Regions from separate parts of the Halomonas sp. 18071143 genome, predicted to be linked through region 2. Evidence: predicted binding sites of a transcription regulator. Region 2 holds the regulator's gene; the other holds the start of a gene.
What was found. The regulator FNR, encoded in region 2, switches genes on or off when oxygen is low (the NO sensors DNR and NnrR bind a similar motif). The targets are predictions, from matches to a motif close to TTGATNTANATCAA.
Positions count from the first base shown of each region.

Region 1: a site for FNR is predicted at 2,624-2,637, ahead of dsrO (sulfate reduction electron transfer complex DsrMKJOP subunit DsrO). Genes of this name have one in related genera too.

Region 1 covers NZ_CP078120.1:1,071,030-1,076,021, forward strand. The annotation lists gene KVY02_RS05110 (molybdopterin dinucleotide binding domain-containing protein) at 1-592, opposite strand, end outside; gene nrfD (NrfD/PsrC family molybdoenzyme membrane anchor subunit) at 585-1,778, opposite strand; gene dsrO (sulfate reduction electron transfer complex DsrMKJOP subunit DsrO) at 1,762-2,538, opposite strand; partial or broken gene KVY02_RS05125 (IS66 family transposase) at 2,710-4,146, opposite strand; gene KVY02_RS05130 (XRE family transcriptional regulator) at 4,347-4,619, opposite strand; gene purE (5-(carboxyamino)imidazole ribonucleotide mutase) at 4,839-4,992, shown strand, end outside.
Region 2 covers NZ_CP078120.1:681,040-686,031, reverse strand. The annotation lists gene KVY02_RS03315 (sulfite exporter TauE/SafE family protein) at 1-318, shown strand, start outside; gene hemN (oxygen-independent coproporphyrinogen III oxidase) at 429-1,853, shown strand; gene fnr (fumarate/nitrate reduction transcriptional regulator Fnr) at 1,914-2,666, shown strand; gene ttcA (tRNA 2-thiocytidine(32) synthetase TtcA) at 2,653-3,564, opposite strand; gene KVY02_RS03295 (DNA polymerase III subunit epsilon) at 3,668-4,282, opposite strand; gene KVY02_RS03290 (DUF294 nucleotidyltransferase-like domain-containing protein) at 4,309-4,992, opposite strand, start outside.

The sequences.
Region 1 (4,992 bases), 390 kb from region 2:
GATCGCCCCCTTCACAAATCTCTTCGATCAGCTCTTCAAACGAGATTTTTTGCCACTCCCGGTTACCGCGCTCGCCAACGCGCTTCAGGCAGTGGTCGATACGGAAAGGGTTGGTGATCTGGCTCATCATTGAGTTGCCACGGGCGCAGGCGGTAGAGCGATTTACTTGGCCCTGTTCTCCGTAAGCGCTCACGCTGCGCAATGCCTCGGCCACTGGAGTTCGCATTGGCAGATGGTCATCAGCAGAGAGCGGATGGTATGGGTTGCCAGATACACGCAGCACTTCGCCCCGGGTGTCATCGATGCGTACCCGCACACCGCATAGGGTAGTGCAGCCGTAGCAAATGGTAAAGGCGGTGCGTTGGTCGGGAGTGAGGGTTAGCTCGCCAGTGGCTAAGTCAACGCGGTACTCCGGCGTGAGCGAATTGCCGTGAATGTTGTGCTTGGGTTTTTCTCCTGCGCTGCCACTGAGTCCTTTGGCCATCTTGGCAAGCGGGTCAGCGTAGCCTACTGCAAAGGTGGCGGCACCGCCTGCGGCAGCAGCGCCTTTAAGAAACCGGCGGCGTGAGGGGTCTTGAGCAGACTTAGCCATGGTTAGGCGCTCCTTGTTCGGCGTTAAGCGAGTCACTGGATGTATTGGTATCGAAAGAGGGCGGCGGTTTAACGCCACCTTGCTGGGCTTGCCGCCATGGAATAAATAGCTCAATCAGTAAGATAGCGGCCAGCCAAAGCCCAAAGGTACCGACGATGCCTAAGATGCCGGAAGAGCCAGCGGGAATGCCATAGTGGTGGAAACCAGCACTATTACGGGCGACGTGCTGCACATCCATCAGCACCACCCAGCGGAACATCCAGCCCATATGAATAGCTACCAGGCCGAGTAGCCAAGCCCAGGCAAACAATGCGGGTTGGCGTTGGGCAGGGCGCGAGACTAACCACGCCACCGCTATAAAGAGCGTTATGCCAGTAATACCGCCCCACAGCGCGGTGCTGCGCCAGGAAGGGCTGTGACGAACAGACTCCAGCGCTGCTGCGACCGAGCCAACGTTGGCGTTAATACCATCCAGGAACCAGCTAGCCGCGATTAAACCCGCCACGGCACAGAAGGCAAGTAGGACATACAGCATTTGCCGAACGGTGGCGTGCGAACACACTCCGCTTACCCGGTTGAGTACCAGCACTAGCCCTGCTGCCGCGATGAAGCCTGTCGCGACCAGCATGGGCGGAAGCCATACGGTGTTCCATAGCGGGCGTGCTTTCACAATGGCAAGCTCCGCGCCGGTATAAAGCATAATGCCGCTGGAAAGCAGTAGTGCGGCTAGTCCCACGATGGCCACCAGCGCCCTGGGAGTGGCGCTATCGCCCAGACTTAGCCATTTAGCCATCCATCCGCTCAGCCCTGGCGCATTGCGCCGGGCCTGGAGCGCCGGGCGCCAAGCCAGCCAGGCAAGGCCCAGTACGCTGACGAGATAGAGCGGCAGAACCACGCTGCCAATAGACATCCACGAGCGGGTGTTGGCGTACGCGTAAAAATGCCAAAAACGCAGCGGTTGGTGCAGGTCCGCAAGTAGTGCAACGGGCGCTACCAACGTGGTGCTGACGCAAGCGAGGAGTGCAAGGCGTGCGGTGGGCAGCCATGCTCGTTTGCCGAAAATTAACGCAGGCGCTGCTAGCCAGAGACTCGCGTAGGAGACGGCGATCATGAAAAAGTACTGTACTGCCCAGGGGTACCAGGCAATGTCATAACGCGGGGCGAGCAGTTCAATGGTGGAATTCATAGCCCATCTCCTGGCCGTGGGGATCAAACACTTCAAGCGCCACGGGTTCCGCCACGGGGCGTGTAGTGAAGCGTTCATCCATGCCGAGGTAGAACACTTGGGGAAGCGTGTTTTTTTCTGGCTGAAGTACCATCAGTGCATCACGGTGCTCTTGAATCATGCGGCTGATTTGGCTGTCAGGATTGCGCATATCACCAATAATCCGCGCACCTCCAACACAGCTTTCAACACACGCAGGCAGTAGCCCTGCCTCTAAACGGTGCGCGCAGAACGTGCATTTGTCGGCGGTTTGGGTGCGCTCGTTAATAAAGCGTGCGTCATAGGGGCAGGCGTTAACGCAGTAAGCGCAGCCCACGCAGCGGTCGCTATCAACCACCACGATGCCATCCTGCTGTTGGTAGGTAGCTTCAACGGGGCAAACGGGTACGCATGGCGGATTTTCGCAGTGGTTACACAGGCGTGGCAGCATAAAAGTAGCCAGCTCACCGCTCTCCTGATGCTGCACTTCGTACTGGGAGACCGTGGTGCGAAACTGGCCAAGCGGGGCGGCGTTCTCAATATGGCACGACACCGTACAAGCCTGGCAGCCGATGCACTGGCGAAGATCAATCAACATGCCGTAGCGCTTTGTGGGATCACCTTCGCGCCGGGCAGGCTGTTGATTAATGCCTGCTTGGGCAAGGCTAGAAAAGGGTACCAGTGCAGCGCCTGCGCTTAAGCGGGCCAGCTGGCCGAGTAGCGAGCGGCGTATGGCGTCCATATCGCCTCCTTAGCGGGTAAAACGTCATTCGCAGGGGCGAATGGTCGGGGTACGCTAAGATTACGCCTTACGTTGAAGGGGAAAGTTGATTCTCGTCAATGAGTTAGCGCGCTTTTCTTAATGCTCCCTTAATCTTAAAACGCTAACTAATTGTTTTCGTAACTGTTTAGCTCACGCCGCCTGATCCGTGGCTGTAGGCTGCATGAAGGATGGCACATCACCCGCAAACAGTTGCTCCAGTGCGGTATGCGCCGCCACCCCTTGCTTGACGGCGGTCGAGAGGAAGCTGCGCATCCGGCAGAAGATCTCCGCCCCCTCCCAGGAGCGGAAACAGCCCGAGATTTTCTGCTGGACCTTGGTCATTCGCAGATCGCGTTCCCCCTGGTTGTTGGTGAAGGGAGCGGCAGGGTCGTCGAGGAAGCGCAACACGTCGTCCTCGTACGCCTGGAGGCGTTCCAGGAGGTTGCGCGACTTGGTGCGCTTGGCCCGGCCTCGCGTTCCAGGTGGCGGTTTCACCGGCGGGGGGCTCTCGGCGTCCCCTTTCGCCAGGCAATCTCGATAGCGCTGCCGCCAGGCTCGGGTCTCATCGGCCGAGAGGCAGCCGTCGGCCACCTCCACGGCGCGATGCATCTCCAACAACAGGTCATGCAAGGCCTTGGCCCATGCCTGGCCATCGTTCTCCCAGGCCGCTGTCAGCTCCCGAAGGTGGTGCGCATTACAGAGCGCGTGCCGGCAATCCGGATAGCGGTAGTAGGGCTTCCAGTGATCATGCACCAGCACGCCACGCACGAAGGGCAATACGCCGATGGCGTCCATCGCTTCCTGGCCGCGCTTGGGGTGCGGGGCCAACCAGGTCAGGGCCTCGTTGGAGGCGCTGTGTAGCCAGTAGCGTTTGCCACCGACCTGCATTCCGGTTTCATCGGCATGGACGGTGGCTGCTTCACGTAGCGCCGGGATCACCCACTCGGCGAACGCCTCGGCCCGCTGGTAGGCCTCCTGGTTGAAGGCGAACAGGGTGCCGGTGCTCAGCGACAGGCCGCACTGCGAGGTGAGCAACTCGCGGATACGCGCATAGGGCAACAGCTGATACTGGGAGAGATAGACGACATGCGCCTTGAGGCGAGGGCCATACTGGATGGGGCGAGTCACGCCCTCGGGGAATGGCGCCACGTAGCGTTGCCCTGATCATCTTCGAGGACCTCAGCCTGATATTCGGTGACCACGGCCGGATTACGATGTCCTGCACTTGGCGCGTTTCGACGCCGACCGGGCGGTAAGAACGCCCCTTGGGAGTTGCCGACGATCGACACGGAGCTTGACCACCTCGTCGGGGTCCGTCACCGGCGCCAACGTCTTACCCTCATGCCCTGGCTGTCCGCCGGGGCGCCGCTCGCCTTTGGCGCGCGAGCGGCGCTGGCGATTGGGATCCTGGGACGGTGGCTTGCTGCTGTTGCGGCTACTGGTGGCCAGGCGATCGGCCATGAGCTTGACCAGCAACATCAGCACATCGATGGCCGCACGCAGCGACGGAGAGACCGTCTGGTCTTCCTTGAGCTGCTGTCGGACCCGCTCCAGGGCCTCGTCGACGTTGATATCGCTGATGGTCATGTCACCGCATAGATATGCCGAAGGATTAGGCACACTATGCCAGAAAAATCAGGTGGTTGTCGACAGGCTATCCGCAACCACCTGAATAGTTACTTGTTTTCATGAAAGACGCCCTATTAAGCGTGACAAATAAAAACAGGCTGACCCAATGGGCCAGCCTGTATCGAAAAAGGGAGTAGATTCTGATGTAGTCGCTGTTGCTATGGCACCTCCAGCTCTAAGGTGCGACGCAGTACATTGAGTTCATCAATGTTGAGGTGCTCGAGCCTTCCGGCGAGCAGGTCGCTGACCTTTTGCACTGGAAGACCCGCCCGGCGGGCGATATCACGACTTCCTAGGTCTGAAATAGCAATCAGACGGGTAATAATACGCATTAGGCGCATACGTTTTTCTAAATCCCTGACGTCGAGGTCAGGGCTGCTTCGCGGAGGATCCAGCGTTTCTGCGTAAGCGGTTGAGTATGCCGTACTCATGTGACTCCATCAGTCTGAAATGACAATCACACAATGCCGCCAAGTCGCGCTGTTTTCAATGCCTAATTTGATGAAAATTTCACGACCACGCAAACGCCCGCAAACGCCCACGGCTCTGGTAAACTACGCGCCTTCCTATTTTTGAGTGAGTTGCGCACTGTGTGCGGCTTTTTTCACTGCTTTTTTGCTTAACGAGGCCGTTGGCCGAGGAGTTTTTGCATGTCGAACAGCGCACCTAAAGTGGGCGTGATCATGGGGTCAAAATCTGATTGGCCGGTCATGGAGCATGCGGTGGCGATGTTAGAGCGGTTGGGTGTTGCCTACGAAACCCGCGTGGTCTCGGCACACCGCACGCCGGACCTGCTGTTCGACT
Region 2 (4,992 bases):
CTGGGCCGACGGTTGATGCCTGTCGTGCACCTGCCCCAGGCTTTTGCCCTGGGTGCAATCTGGGGCTGGCTACCCTGTGGGCTGGTGTACTCCATGCTGGCCTGGAGTCTGGCCACGGCCGACCCGCAGCAGGGCGCGTTGCTGATGGGTGCCTTCGGACTGGGCACCCTGCCAGCCCTGCTGGCCACCGGCCTGGCGGCTCGCCAGATGGGCCAGCTCATTCGCCACCCCGCCACGCGTACCGTGGCCGCCTTGACCATCATCGGCTTTGCCCTGTGGCAACTGTGGTCGCTGCTGCCGACGGCCCTCCACCCATAGCTTGATATAGCTCAACGCTTTGCCCGCTTCGATGCCTTAGCATGCAGGCATATGTCGGCCGGTGGCCCACCACCTGGCTACTTTGCCCTGTTACCACGGAGCGTCTCTTCATGCCCCTTGCCTCTGCTGCCACCGTACCTCCTCACCTCGCAGCGGCCGAGACCCCTGCCTGGGACGAGGCCCTGCTGCGCCGTTACGACACCAGCGGCCCACGCTATACGTCCTACCCTACGGCACTCTCCTTTGACGCAGACATCGGTGCCGACGACGTCACTGAAGCCCTGGCGCGCAGCAATGCCAGCCAACGGCCGCTCTCCCTGTACGTGCACGTGCCCTTTTGCCGCAAGATCTGCTTTTACTGCGCCTGCAACAAGATCGCCACCAAGAACACCCAGCTGGCCGAACCCTACCTATCGCGCCTCGATCGTGAAATGGTGCTGACCTCGCGCCATCTGGATACTCGGCGGCCCGTGCAGCAGCTGCACTGGGGCGGTGGCACCCCAACGTTCCTGACCCTGGCGCAAATGAGCGACCTGGTAGACAGGTTGGACGCGAGGTTTGGGCTCTCCAACGCTCCTGACCGCGATTACGCCATCGAGATCGACCCCCGTGAAGCAGATGTCTTTACCCTGCGCCACCTGCAGTCGCTGGGTTTCAATCGCCTCAGCCTGGGCGTCCAGGACCTGAACCCTAGGGTACAGGCGGCCATCAACCGCGTGCAGCCCAAGGTCATGACCGAAACCCTGATGGACGAAGCACATCGGCTGGGCTTTCGCTCCCTCAATCTGGATCTGATTTACGGGCTACCGTTTCAGACCGAGCAGAGCTTTGCCGACACGCTTGGCCAGGTCATCGACCTCAACCCGGCCCGCTTGTCGGTGTTCAATTACGCCCACATGCCCAGCCGCTTTGCCCCCCAGCGGCGCATCAGCGAGACAGACCTGCCCAGCGCCGACGAGAAGCTGGCGATCCTGCGCACCACCATCGAGATGCTCACTCAGGCAGGCTATGTGCATATCGGCATGGACCACTTTGCCCGCCCGGACGACAGCCTCGCCCAGGCCCAGCGCCAAGGCACTCTGCAGCGTAACTTCCAGGGCTACTCCAGCCACGCCCAGTGCGACCTGATTGGCTTGGGCGTTTCGGCCATTTCCCGTATCGATGATCTGTATGCCCAGAACCCCACCCAGCTGGCCGCGTATGAAGCGGCATTGGATGAAGGTCGGCTGGCAACCGTCAAAGGAGTACGTTTAAATAAGGACGACCTAATGCGGAGAGACGTCATCGAGCGCCTGATGTGCGATATGGAAATTGACCTGGCCAGCGTTGGCCAACGTTGGCACATCGACGCGCCTGCCTACTTCGCCAGCACGCTGGAGCGCCTGCAGCCCGCCGAGCGGGATGGCCTGCTGCAGCGCGAAGGGAACCGCCTGCGGGCGACGCCGACCGGGCGGCTGCTGATTCGCCACTTGGCCATGGCGTTCGATGCGCGCCTGCCGGGGCAACCCTCCCAGCGTTACTCGAAGATCGTATAAACGGCACCTTGAGACATCCACCCCCTGACCCTATGATGGCTAATGAAAAGGGAGAACAACATGCCATATCCTGCCAGCCAACGACGTTCACTGCTGCAAGAGGCGCGCTGCCAGACCTGCAGCCTCAGCTCGCTGTGCCTACCGCTCGCCCTGGAGCTGGAGGATATGAGCCAGTTCGACGCCATCATCCGCCGCCGCGCACCGCTCAAGAAGGGCGAACCGCTGTTTCGCCAGGGCGATGCGTTCACCAGCGTCTATGCGGTACGTTCCGGCAGCCTGAAACAGGTGACCAGCGAAGGCAACGGCAACGATCAGTTGACCAACTTCTATCTGCCCAGCGAGCTGGTGGGGTTGGATGGTATCGATGAAGAGCAGTATCCCGGCAGCGTGATCGCCCTGGAAACCACCACGGTGTGCGAGATTCCTTTCGACCGCCTGGACACACTATCGGAAGAGCTCCCGGAGCTGCGCGGCCAGCTTTACCGCAGCATGAGCAAAGAGCTGCGTGATGATCGGCGCATGATGCGCCTGCTATCGCGCAAGACCGCCGACCAGCGGCTGGCCAGCTTCCTGATTACCCTCTCTGATCGCTTCCGGCGACGCGGCTACTCGCCCTACAGCTTCCGGCTCTCCATGTCTCGCGCCGACATGGGGAACTACCTGGGGCTGGCCGTCGAAACCGTCAGCCGTATCCTGAGCCGCTTTCAGCAACAGAACGTGGTGGCCGTCTCGGGCCGAGAGGTCAATATTCTCGACCTGCAGCGGCTCATCACCCTGGCCGAAGAAGAGGAGCAGGCGATCAGCTCACGTTGAACGCCTGAATGCGCCCTTCCATCAGCGCCGCCTGTTTGGCTTCCAGCCCGACGAAGTCGAACAGCGCCCGGTCGGCCAACTGGGAAGGCGCTACATTGGTGACGGCCTTGAACATGCTCTCCAGCCGCCCCGGGTGCTTCTTGTCCCATTCGGCCAGCATGTCCTTGACGATCTGACGCTGCATATTGGGCTGCGACCCGCACAGGTTGCAGGGAATGATCGGAAACTCCATCAGCCGTGAGAATTCGGCAATGTCCGCCTCCTTGCAGTAGGCCAAGGGGCGGATCACGATGTTCTTGCCGTCGTCGGACAGCAGCTTGGGCGGCATGGCCTTCAGGGTTCCGCCAAAGAACATGTTGAGAAACAGCGTCTCGAGGATATCTTCCCGGTGGTGGCCCAGGGCAATCTTGTTGGCGCCGATCTCCTCGGCAAACCCGTAGAGCGACCCGCGACGCAGTCGCGAGCAGAGCGCGCAGGTGGTCTTGCCTTCCGGGGTTTTCTCCTTCACCACCGAATAGGTATCCCGCTCCAGAATGTGGTACTCCACACCCAGCTGATCCAGGTAACGGGGCAGCACGTGCTCGGGAAAGCCCGGCTGTTTCTGGTCGAGGTTGACCGCCACCAGGGAAAAGTTGACCGGCGCATTGCGCTGCAGATTGCGCAGGATTTCCAGCATGGTGTAGCTGTCCTTGCCACCCGACAGGCATACCATGACCCGATCACCCTCATCGATCATGTTGTAATCGATGATGGCGTTGCCCACTTCACGACGAAGACGCTTCTGCAACTTGTTGAATTCGCGCTTCTGTTTGGCATCCTGAAGTTCAGGCTGCTGTTCAGACGCCGCATTGGTGGCACGCGTCGCCGAGGAGGGGTCGAAAAAGTCAGGTGATAACATGGTCGTTGTACTGCCGATGGGTGAAGGAGCAGCGGCTATTCTACAAGACTCGCAGGCGCGACCCAATACAAACCCATCGTCGACCTCTGGCCAGCGCGTCGGCTCACACCGTGAAAAGGCGTTCACTCTGCAAGCGCTGATAGAGCAGCGCCGCCGCCGTGGCCTCGCTTTGTACCGAGGGCCAGGCCAGCGGCAGAGACCAGCATGACAGCGCTTCGTTGATGCTCGGGCCGACCTCTGCCTGGGGATGCAAGCGGCGTAGCTGACGAGCGTGCAGCCTGGCCAGATCGACCTGAGCATTGGGTAGCCCAAACCCCAGCGTGGCTTTGAACATCCGGCCAAGCGGCGCCAGCAGGGCATCCAACTGCCACCCCACCACGGGCCGGTTACCGATGAACCCCGCCAGCACTTCGATCCGAGTTCCCGAGTCAACTGACGAAGCAGGTGCATCGTCTCGCTCCTGACGATGAGGCATGTGTTCGCCTTTCATGGTCAGCGTGTCGCTCCAGGCATGGCTGGTCAACACCCGGCGCGGCGTCAATACGACAGCGGCCACGCGCAGCTCGCCCGGGCGAGCCTGGCTTTCACGACACGCCAACGCCACTGCTTCTTCGCCCATATAAGGCTGGAACAGCCAGCCATGCGGCGTGTCCGCGAACCGCCGTCGATCGCTTTCACGCTGCACCAGGGTTCTCAGTGAGCCGCTCAAGAGACCCACGTGCCTATCCAATAGCCGCATTCCACTCACGAATACTCCAGATGATAACGATGGGACAGCCGCTGCTTGAAGTCCTTGACGATGTGCAGCGCTTCGCGTAGTAGGTCACGCTCCAGCGATGAAAGCTCCTGGACCACGACTCGGTTGGTGCGTTTGCCGGTATCGGCATCGCGGGCGCCCGCGCTTTTCAGCTCCTGCAACTGCTGCTTCAGACGCAGCTCGGTAAACAGCGCCAGCGCCTCACCCAGGTCGTCGGCAAAGCGGCGGTCCAGACGGCCATCGGCGGCCAGCGCATCGAGCCGATCCAGCGTAGAGGTCGCCTTGATGCGCCGCTCCAGCGCCATGGTGCGCACCCCATGAACAATCGGAAAAATGCCGCCTTTCTTGATATCGATGCCGTGCTGGGGCTTTTTCAGCGAACCAAACAGCGTCAACGGCGTCGAGAAACGCAGCGCTGCGCGGGCGAAATAGGAGAGCAGCAGCTCATCATGGGAACAGCGCGCAAACAGCGCCTCACGCACACGGTCCAGCAGCGCGGGGTTGCCCGCGACGCCGTGGGCATCCAGCAAAATGGCCAGCTTCATCAGACTGTCGCCATCCCGGGCCGACACCCACCTGGCGATGTTCGACTCCCACGTCGACACCGTTCCCACCCACTCAGGGTTACACACCATGATGTTGCCAGGGCATGGCGGGTAGCCCAGCTGCAC